2 regions of the Rhodococcus sp. Q genome follow, and region 1 is predicted to be linked to the other one. Evidence: riboswitches for the same ligand, from Rfam matches in the RefSeq annotation. Region 1 holds a riboswitch; the other holds the start of a gene.

Region 1 (5,247 bases):
GGTCCGCGCCGAACGCGTCACCGCGCACGCGACCAGCGGGCCCTGGACCTACACGACGGTCGTCGCGGACGCCGCGACCGCGCTGTCCACCGTCCCCAACGGGGAGAGCACCGAACTGCGCTGGGTCCCCGAAGAGCAGGTCACCGACCTCCCGCTGCATCCCGGCTTCGCCGCGAGCTGGCCCGGACTCCGCGCGACACCCGTCCGGCTGCTCCTCGACACCGCGAACGTCCTCGGATCGCGTCCCGACGGCTGGTGGCGGGACCGTGCAGGAGCAACGGGACGCCTCCTCGCCGACCTCGCAGCAACCCTGCCCCGCACCATCGAACTCCCCGGCGGCGGCTTCGGCTGGCTACCCCGCGTCGAAGCGGTTCTCGAAGGTCAGGCGGTGGACGCCGTCGCGGTCGACGCGCGGGTGCCCGTCCACGTCGCGTCCGGCAGCGGCGACGACGCCCTCGCCGAACTGGCGTCGGCGAGATCGCACTCGGCGACGCTCACCGAAGTCGTCGCCGAGTTGACGGCGGTCGTCACCGCCGATCGCGGTCTGCAGGCCCGGCTCCCCGAATCGGTGCTGCGCCTCGCGCCGTCGACCGTCCTGTCCTGGTTGGGCTGACGCTCCCCCCGCTGGTTCCGGGCACCCTTCGCGCGCTGTTCCTGAATGGCCCACCCATTCGGTCAGACCGAATGAATGGGCCATTCAGGAAGGAAGCCGCGGCGGGATGACAGCCCGGGTGGCGGAAAGAAAGCGGGGTCAGCTGCTCGCGGCGATGTTGCTGTCGAGGGCGTCGGCGAGGCGACGGGCCGCGGCCTGCGGGTCGCGGGCCTCGGTGATCGCGCGCACGACGCAGATGCGGGTCGCGCCCGCGTCCAGGACCTCCGGGAGTCGCTGCTCGTCGATACCGCCGATCGCGAACCACGGCATCGTCGGCTGCGACTCGGCAACCTGCCGGACCAGGTCGAGGCTCGCGGCAGTGCGGCCGGGCTTCGTCGGGGTGGCCCACACCGGGCCGGTGGCGAAGTAGTCGACGCCGTCCTCGATGGCGGCGAGTTGCGCCTGCGCGCGGCTGCCCGTGGACCGGCCGATCACGACGTCGGGGCCGACGATCCGGCGCGCGTAGTGCACCGGGAGGTCGCCCTGGCCGAGGTGCAGGACGTCGGCGCCCGCCGCGAGCGCGAGGTCGGCGCGGTCGTTGACGGCGAGGAGCGCGCCGTGGCGGCGGCACACGGCGGCGAGCTCGGCGAGAGCCGCGAGTTCTTCCTTCGCCTCGATCCGGCCGAACTGGCGTTCGCCCGCCGAGCCCTTGTCGCGGAGCTGGATGATGTCGACTCCGCCGGACAGTGCGGCATCGGCGAACTTCGCCAGGTCGCCGCGTTCGCGCCGGGCGTCGGTGCAGAGGTACAAGCGCGCCGTGGCGAGGCGTTCGCGCGGTGTGGGTCGTTGACCGGCATGCGAGGGGGGCACGCGTCCAAAGGTAGTCTCTGAGGCAACAGATGTGACACGGGAGTCCCGGCGAACGCGGGGCTGAGAGGGGGCCCGCGGGCCCCGACCGTCAGACCTGACCCGGATCATGCCGGCGCAGGGAGTGAGGTGGAGTGATGAGCGGAACCGTCGCGGTCGTCGGTGGCGGCGTGATCGGATTGTCGATCGCGTGGCGTGCGGCGCAGGCCGGATGGACGGTCACGGTGTACGACCCGCGGGTCGGGTCCGGGGCATCGTGGGTGGCGGGCGGCATGCTCGCCCCGCTGTCCGAGGGCTGGCCGGGGGAGGACGCGGTTCTCACGGTCGGTGCTGCGTCGCTGGACAGGTGGCCGGACTTCGGTGCCGAGTTGGAGCGGGCGACGGGCGAGACGCTGTTCACCTCGCAGAGCTCGATGACGGTGGCCCTCGACGGAGCGGATGCCGCCGACCTGCGAACGGTCGCCGACTGGCTGGACGGGCGTGGGTACCACCTCGACCTGCTGACGCGTCCCCAGGTCCGGGCACTGGAACCGGCGCTGGCACCGACGATCCGGCTCGGCCTGTTGGCTGCGGCGGAGTTCGCCGTCGACAATCGCGCGCTCGTCCGGGCGTTGCGGTCGGCGGGGGAGGCGGCAGGCGTCCGATTCGTCGCCGAGGCCGTCACCGATCCGGACGGTCTGGCCGCCGACCGGGTGGTGGTCGCCGCCGGTACGGCGTCCGCGCGACTGTGGCCCGGTCTGCCCGTCCGACCGGTCAAGGGTGAGGTGCTGCGACTGCGTCACCGCCCCGGTGTCGCGCCCGCGCCGTCGCGCACCATCCGCGCCAGCGTCCACGGCAGGCCCGTCTACCTCGTTCCCCGCGGCAACGGTCTCGTCGTCGGCGCGACCCAGCACGAGTCCGGTGAGGACACCGCGGTCACCGTCGCCGGGGTCCGCGACCTGATCCTCGACGCTCAGGCGCTGATGCCGAGCCTCGGCGAGTACGAACTGCACGAGACCACCGCCGGGCTGCGGCCCATGAGCCCCGACAACCTGCCGATCCTCGGACGGGTGTCGGAGAAGGTCGTGGTCGCCGCAGGCCACGGGCGTAACGGGATTCTGCTGACGCCGCTGTCGGCGGACGCGGTGGTCGCGGAACTGTCCGGCAGTCCGCTGCCGGAGGCGGAGGCCTGCAAGCCCGAGCGTTTCGGGACGACAGCGACCGACACACGAATGAGGATGGGATGACGAACAGCGTGAACATCGGGATCACCGTCAACGGTGAGGACCACCAGCTGTCCGAGGCGTTGACGGTGGCGCAGCTGCTGGCACACCTCGGGTTGCCGGAGAAGGGCATCGCCGTCGCCGTGGACGGCGCGGTGTTCCCCCGGACGTCGTGGGACAGCCCGGTCGAAAAGGGTTGGGAAATAGAGATTCTCACCGCGGTGCAGGGTGGCTGACGTGGTGGCGGCTGACGTGTTGACGATCGAGGGCAGGCAGTTCGGGTCGCGCCTCATCATGGGTACCGGAGGGGCCGCGAACCTGGCGGTGCTGGAGGAGGCGCTCGTCGCGTCGGGCACCGAACTGACGACCGTCGCGATGCGCCGCGTCGACGCCGTCGGCGGCACCGGCGTCCTCGACCTGCTGCGCCGCCTCGGGATCGCACTGCTGCCGAACACCGCCGGGTGCCGAGGCGCCGCCGAGGCGGTCCTGACCGCACAGCTCGCGCGCGAGGCGTTGGAGACGAACTGGGTCAAGCTCGAGGTCATCGCCGACGACCGGACACTGCTGCCCGACGCCATCGAACTGGTTTCTGCCGCAGAGCAACTCGTCGACGACGGCTTCACCGTGCTGCCGTACACCACCGACGACCCGGTGCTGGCGAAGCGGCTCGAGGACGTCGGCTGCGCAGCCGTCATGCCGCTGGGTGCGCCGATCGGGACCGGGCTCGGGATCTGCAATCCGCACAACATCGAGATGATCGTCGATGCCGCCGGAGTGCCGGTGATCCTCGATGCGGGCATCGGTACGGCCAGTGACGCGGCGCTCGCGATGGAGCTCGGCTGTGACGCCGTACTGCTGGCGACCGCCGTGACACGGGCGAAGGATCCGGCGTTGATGGCGTCCGCGATGGCCTCCGCCGTGACGGCGGGACGGTTGGCACGGAACGCGGGACGCATCCCGAAGCGGTTCTGGGCGCAGGCGTCCTCACCCGCGTTGGAGTCCTGACGGCCCGCCACTGTATGAAACCTGACAGCCCGCCACTGTATGAAACCTGACGGCCTGCCGTCGCGGCGGTAGGCTCGAAAAGGTGAGCGATCATCAGCACGGGCAGTCGCACGACGGTCGGCAGGGTGACGGGCGGGAGCCGGGCAGTTTCGAACTGGCCAGTCCCGAAACCATCGACGTGACCCCGGAGATCGACGAGATCGGCGAGCTTCTCCGCAAGTCCGGACGCACGCGCCCGGACGACAGCCCCGACGCCCCGTGGCGGCACGGCTACCCGTACGACAAGAAGATGACCCGGCGTCAGTACGAGCACCGGAAGCGGGCGCTGCAGATCGAGCTGCTCAAGCTGCAGGCATGGGTGAAGGAGAACGACGAGAAGATCGTCATCATCTTCGAGGGACGCGATGCGGCCGGCAAGGGTGGCGCCATCAAGCGGTTCACCGAGCACCTCAATCCTCGTGGCGCTCGCGTCATGGCTCTCGAGAAGCCGACCGAACGGGAACGCACCCAGTGGTACTTCCAGCGGTACGTCGCGCATCTGCCCGCGGGTGGCGAGATCGTGCTGATGGACCGGTCCTGGTACAACCGGGCAGGCGTCGAACGGGTCATGGGCTACTGCACGCCCACCGAGTACCTCGAATTCACCCGCTCCGCACCGGAATTCGAGCGGATGCTCGTCCAGTCCGGAATACACCTGATCAAGTTCTGGTTCTCGGTCGGGCGGGAGGAGCAGCACGCACGGTTCGTCGCCCGTAGCACCGACCCGGTCAAGCAGTGGAAGCTCTCGCCGACCGACCTCGCCAGCCTCGACAAGTGGGACGCCTACACCGAGGCCAAGGAGAACATGCTGTTCTACACGGACACTCCGCATGCGCCGTGGACGATCGTCAAGTCGAACGACAAGAAGCGCGCCCGTCTCGAGGCGATGCGCTGGGTTCTCGCGCGGTTCGACTACACCGGCAAGGACACCCGGATCGTCGGACGACCGGACGCGCAGCTCATCGGGCCGCCCCAGACCGTGTACGACGAGGGCGAGGACCCGGCGAGCAAGTTCCCCAGCCTGCCCGCGCATGCCGCCGGCTCGGCGAGCGGCAACGGCCAGGTCACCGCGACACCCTGAGTCGACCCCGAGACGCACACGCGGCGTGTCATCCCCGGGGATGACACGGCGCGCGACCTGCGGTGGATGTGCGCGCCCGGATTTTCCTGAATGCTGGCAGTCATGATTGAAGTGAGGGGACTGACCAAGACCTTCGGGGACGTGAAGGCGGTCGACGATCTGACGTTCAGTGTTCGACCCGGAATCGTCACCGGATTCCTGGGGCCGAACGGGGCGGGCAAGTCGACGACGATGCGGATGATCCTCGGCCTGGACCGCCCGACGTCCGGCGAGGCACTGATCGACGGCCAGCCGTACCGCGAACTGCGCCAGCCGCTGCGCACCGTCGGGGCTCTACTCGATGCCAAGTGGGTGCACCCGAACCGTTCCGCGAAGGCACATCTGCAGTGGATGGCCGCGTCGAACGGGATTCCGAGCTCACGCGTCGACGAGGTGCTGCGGTTGGTCGGGCTGACCGAGGT
Region 2 (5,247 bases), on a different contig from region 1:
CGTAGCCGCCGCCACCGAAACCACCACCGCCGCCGTAGCCGCCACCGTAGCCCTGTCCGCCGCGGAACCGGCCGCCGCCGATCGCACCGCCCATACCCGGCCCGGGGTCCTCCCGACGCCAGTCGATGAGGTGCTGCGGAATCTCCTGCAGGAACCGTGATTCCGGATTGGTGATCGGCTGCCCCCACGCGGAGCGCAGCACGGCACGCGAGACGTACAGCCGCTGCCGTGCCCGGGTGATGCCCACGTACGCGAGGCGTCGCTCCTCGGACAACTCCGCGGGATCGCCGAGAGCCCGCATGTGCGGGAACTGGCCGTCCTCCCATCCGGTGACGAAGACGACGGGAAACTCGAGGCCCTTCGCGGTGTGCAGCGTCATCATCGTGACCACGCCGTCGCCGTTGTCGGGAAGTTGATCGGAGTCCGCGACCAGCGACACCCGTTCGAGGAACGCGGCCAGCGAACCCGGATCGGGTTCGCCGTCACCGAGCGCGGGATCGTCCTCGCCCGCGGCCGCGAGCGCACCTTCGAGGGCCTCGTCGATCTCGGACTCGATACCTGCGGCGTTCCGGGCGTCGGAGCTGAATTCACGTGCGACGCTGACCAGTTCGTTGAGGTTGTCGAGCCGGGCACCGTCCTGCGGGTCGCTGCTGGCCTCGAGCTCCGCCCGGTAGCGGGTCTTGTCGAGTACCGACTCGACCACGTCGCCGATATCGATCAGTCCGGCGTCGTCGGGCTGCATGCCGTCCCGGATCTCGTCCATCATCTCGACGAACGCGACGATCGCCTTCTGCGAGCGGGTGTTCAGCAGCGGAACGGTGCCCGCGGCGGCGTCACGCAGGGCCGCGGCGAAACCGATGCCCCGCCGCTCGGCGTGCACGGAGACGCACGCCTCCGCGCGGTCGCCGATGCCGCGGCGGGGGGTGTTGAGGATGCGGCGCAGACTGACCGTGTCGTCGGGGTTCTCCAGCACCCGCAGGTACGCGACGGCGTCACGCACCTCCTTGCGCTCGTAGAACCGGACCCCGCCGACCACCTTGTACGGCAGCCCGAGCCGGATGAACACCTCTTCCAGCGCGCGGGAGGAGTTGTTCGTCCGGTAGAAGACGGCGACGTCGCCGAACTTCGCGTCCCCGGCGTCGACGAGCCGGTCGATCTCGGACGCCACGAACGATGCCTCGTCGTGCTCGTTGTCGGCGACGTACCCGATGATCAGTTCGCCCTCGCCGGAGTCCGTCCACAGTTTCTTGTCCCGGCGTCCGGTGTTGCGGGAGATGACGGCGTTGGCGGCCGTCAGGATGTTCTGGGTGGAGCGGTAGTTCTGTTCGAGGAGGATCGTCCGCGCCTGCGGGTAGTCGCGCTCGAACTCCTCGATGTTGCGGATGGTCGCGCCGCGGAACGCGTAGATCGACTGGTCCGCGTCACCGACGACACACAGTTCCGATGGCGGAACCTGGCCTGAGGTCGGCACCGCCGCCGTGCCTGCTCCCTCCTCGCCGACGAGGGTGCGCACGAGCACGTACTGGGCGTGGTTGGTGTCCTGGTACTCGTCGACGAGGACGTGCCGGAAGCGGCGCCGGTAGTACTCGGCGACCTGCGGGTGCCGCTGCAGGACCGAGACGGTCTCGCCGATCAGGTCGTCGAAGTCGAGGGCGTTCGCGGCCCGCAGTCGGGCCTGGTAGTGCCCGTACACCCGCGCGACCAGCCGAACCACCTCGTTGGTGTCACGGTCGGCGTCCTCGGCCGCCTGCTCCGGTCCGATCAGCTCGTTCTTCAGGTTCGAGATGTGCGTGGCCAGCAGCCGAGCCGAGTACTTCTTCTGGTCGATCTCGAGGTCCTTCGAGATCATCGTCAGCAGCCGGCGCGAGTCGTCCGCGTCGTAGATGGTGAAGTTCGAGTTCAGGCCGGGCAGCAACGCCGCCTGCATACGCAGGATTCGCACACACGTCGAGTGGAACGTCGCCACCCACATGTTCCCGCCGCGCGGACCGACCAACTGGGAGACGCGTTCGCGCATCTCCGCGGCCGCCTTGTTCGTGAACGTGATCGCCAGGATCTGACTCGGCGTGGCATCTCGTTCGGCGAGCAGGTAGGCGATGCGGCGGGTCAGGACGGCGGTCTTGCCCGACCCGGCGCCCGCCACGATGAGCAGCGGCGACCCCGTGTGGACGACAGCCTCCCGCTGTTGCGGGTTCAGTCCGTCGAGGAGATCCGCGGTGGATGTGCGGTGGCCGGCCTGGGCTGCAGCGGAGAATGTGTTCATTGCCCGTCCACGCTACCGCCGGGCGCCGACATCGGGGTCCGCCGCCCGCACCCCAACCGGGCGCACCCCCTCGAGCATGGCAAAATGGGGCCATGCTCAGCGCCTTCGATCGCCACCACTGGCGATTTTTCTACGGGTACCGGACTCCGGTGCCCGTGGCCTGAACACCCCCCACGAGCCCCGCGGTCCGCAACAGCGATCCGGGGCTTTTTCGTGAAACGCCTGGATCGGGTAACGACCGGCGGGGCCGACGACGATCCAGTGTGTGACACGAGGAGAAGACATGAACGCGGCGAACGACGCAGGTTCGAACGGCGACGTCCCCACCACCGAGATCCCGACCACCGAGGCCGAGATCGACGCACTCCGCAAGGAGATCGACCGGCTCGACGCCGAGATCCTCGCCGCGATCAAGCGCCGCAGCGAGGTGTCGCAGATCATCGGCCGCACCCGCATGGCGTCCGGCGGCCCCCGCCTCGTGCACAGCCGGGAGATGAAGGTCCTCGAGCGTTTCGGCGAGCTCGGCCAGGAGGGTCACACCCTCGCGATGCTGCTGCTGCGACTCGGCCGCGGACCGCTGGGTCGCTGAGCCGGGACCGGCAGACTCGGACAATCCGGGCGGCGCCCGGTGGATCCACTCGCCGCGGCCGCTCGTGCGGCCTCGGCGTCCTGACCTACCCTTTCCCCCACCGACAACGGCTGCACCGACGGCGTGTCGTCGTGACTTCGTTCGGGTGATCGGCGTCCGAGGAGCCCTCGGTGGCCGCATTCCCTGGCCCAGCCCCTCCGGCCGCCCGATCCCGTGCTGATACCGTCGTCGGTGTTCTGACACGGGGTGCTCCGCGAACGCGGGGCTGAGATGAGACCCGAGAACCTGTCCAGGTAATGCTGACGAAGGGATGTCATGGTTTTGCGCGCGCCTGTCACGGAATCCGAAGGATTCACCGATGTCACGGAATCCGAAGGATTCACCGATGGCACGGAATCCGGCGGATTCACCGGGGGCACCGAGTCCGGAGGATTCACCGAGTACCTCTGGGATCGGACGAAGACCCTGCGGGTCGCGATCGACGACCTCGAGTTCCTGCGCCGTCTCGGCGACGGCACGCTGCCGCTCGAGGCGTTCCGCACCTACGTCGAGCAGGACTCGCTGTACCTCGCCGGATACTCGAAGGCCTTGGCCATCCTCGCGTCGAAGTCGCCTGACCCGCAGACCGCGGCGTTCTGGGCGAACTCGTCCGCGGCCGCGGCCACCGTGGAAACGGCCCTGCACGCGGATCTGCTCGAGGGTGGCCTGCTGCCGCCGCGCGCCGGTGAGCCGGAACCGTCGCAGGCGTGCCTCGGCTACGTGTCGTACCTGATCGCGACCGCGGCCACGCAGCCGTACGCGGTCGGCGCGGCGGCGGCGCTGCCGTGCTTCTGGATCTACGCCGACGTGGGACGTGGTCTGGCCGCGAGCGCCGCGGAGGTGCTCGCGGCAGATCCGGGGCACCCGTACGCGCAGTGGGTCACGACCTATGACGCCGAGGAGTTCCAGCAGTCCGCGGCGACCGCGCGGTCGCTGGTCGACGCTGCGGCCGAGGTCGCCGGCGAGGCGGAGCGCGACGCGATGGTCACCGCGTTCACCGTCGCGACCCGGTACGAGCTCCTGTTCTGGGACACCGCCCTGAACACCCAGCCCTGGCCGGCGTCGTGAGCGGTCGCATGAGGCGCGCCCTCACCGGGATTGCCGCCGCCGCACTGGCTTTGACGACGCTGAGTGCCTGCGGTCAGGACGGCGGGTCCGACGAGACCATCCGGTTTGCGCTGGACTGGACGCCGAACACCAACCACACCGGCTTCTTCGTGGCGCAGCAGCGCGGCTACTTCGCCGACGCGGGTCTCGACGTCGAGGTGCTGCCGTACAACAACACGTCCGTCGACACGGTGGTCGACGCAGGCAACGCCGAATTCGGTATCAGCACCCACAATTCGTCGACGTTCTCCCGCGCGTCCGGTGCGCACACGCTGTCCGTGCTCGCACCCTTGCAGCACTGGGCGACGGGGATCGGCGTCAAGGCGGACCGTACCGACATCACCCGCCCGAAGGATCTGGACGGCAAGACCTACGCCGGCTTCGGTGATCCCGGCGAGGAGGAAGCTCTCCAGCAGGTGATCCGGAACGATGGTGGCACAGGCCAGTTCACGTCCGTCACGCTCGGAACGTCGGCGTACGAGGCCGTCTATTCCGGCAAGGCGGACTTCACCGTCTCCTACCTCGCGTGGGAGGGCATCGAGGCCGAGCATCACGGCACACCGATGACGTACTTCCGCTACACCGACTACGGTTTCCCGGACGCCTACGCCATCGTCGTCGATGCCAACGAGGACTGGCTGGGCGCCAACCCGGAGCGGGCGGCGAAGTTCGTGCAGGCACTGCAGCGCGGCTACCAGTTCGCCGCGGACAATCCGGACCAGGCGGCGCAGGACCTCATCGACGCCAACCCCGGCGCCTTCAACGACGAGACGCTGGTGGTCGAGAGCCAGCGGATGCTCGCCGCCGAGTTCATGAAGGACGCCGATGGCAAGGTGGGCACCCAGACCGCGGAGCAGTGGGCCGCGAACTCCGGCTTCCTCTACCGAAGCGGGCTTCTCACCGGCCCCGACGGCGCTGCGTTGACCGAGGAACCCGACTGGTCGACGTACTTCACCAATGACTACCTCACCGGCCCGTAGCGGTTCCCTGCGCGGTTCCCCGCTCCGCTGGGCGGTGCCGTCCGTCGTCATGGTCGCGGTACTCGTCGCGGTGTGGCAGATCTACGTGGACGTCAGCGGGATCCGCCCACAACTGCTGCCGTCTCCACTGCGAGTCCTCCAGCAGGGGTGGTCGCACCGGGACGAGATCGGCGTTCACGCCGCGGCCACCCTTCAGGTGACGCTGATCGGTTTCGCGGTATCGCTGACGCTGGCATGGGCGCTCGCGATCGTGGTCGACTTCTCCCCCT

What was found. Region 1 has a riboswitch for thiamine pyrophosphate ahead of thiO (glycine oxidase ThiO). Riboswitches for the same ligand answer to the same signal wherever they lie in the genome.
Region 2: another riboswitch for thiamine pyrophosphate. It lies ahead of FFS72_RS17075 (TenA family protein); the one in region 1 lies ahead of thiO (glycine oxidase ThiO).

The regions. Positions count from the first base shown of each region.
Region 1 covers NZ_SCOY01000027.1:40,219-45,465, reverse strand. Annotated here, with positions in the region: gene FFS72_RS20455 (NUDIX hydrolase) at 1-613, shown strand, start outside; gene thiE (thiamine phosphate synthase) at 752-1,462, opposite strand; TPP riboswitch at 1,489-1,600, shown strand; gene thiO (glycine oxidase ThiO) at 1,597-2,685, shown strand; gene thiS (sulfur carrier protein ThiS) at 2,682-2,897, shown strand; gene FFS72_RS20435 (thiazole synthase) at 2,902-3,666, shown strand; gene ppk2 (polyphosphate kinase 2) at 3,821-4,786, shown strand; gene FFS72_RS20425 (ABC transporter ATP-binding protein) at 4,889-5,247, shown strand, end outside.
Region 2 covers NZ_SCOY01000018.1:52,219-57,465, reverse strand. Annotated here, with positions in the region: gene FFS72_RS17085 (UvrD-helicase domain-containing protein) at 1-2,263, opposite strand, end outside; gene FFS72_RS17080 (chorismate mutase) at 2,547-2,852, shown strand; TPP riboswitch at 3,085-3,180, shown strand; gene FFS72_RS17075 (TenA family protein) at 3,168-3,959, shown strand; gene FFS72_RS17070 (ABC transporter substrate-binding protein) at 3,968-4,978, shown strand; gene FFS72_RS17065 (ABC transporter permease) at 4,956-5,247, shown strand, end outside.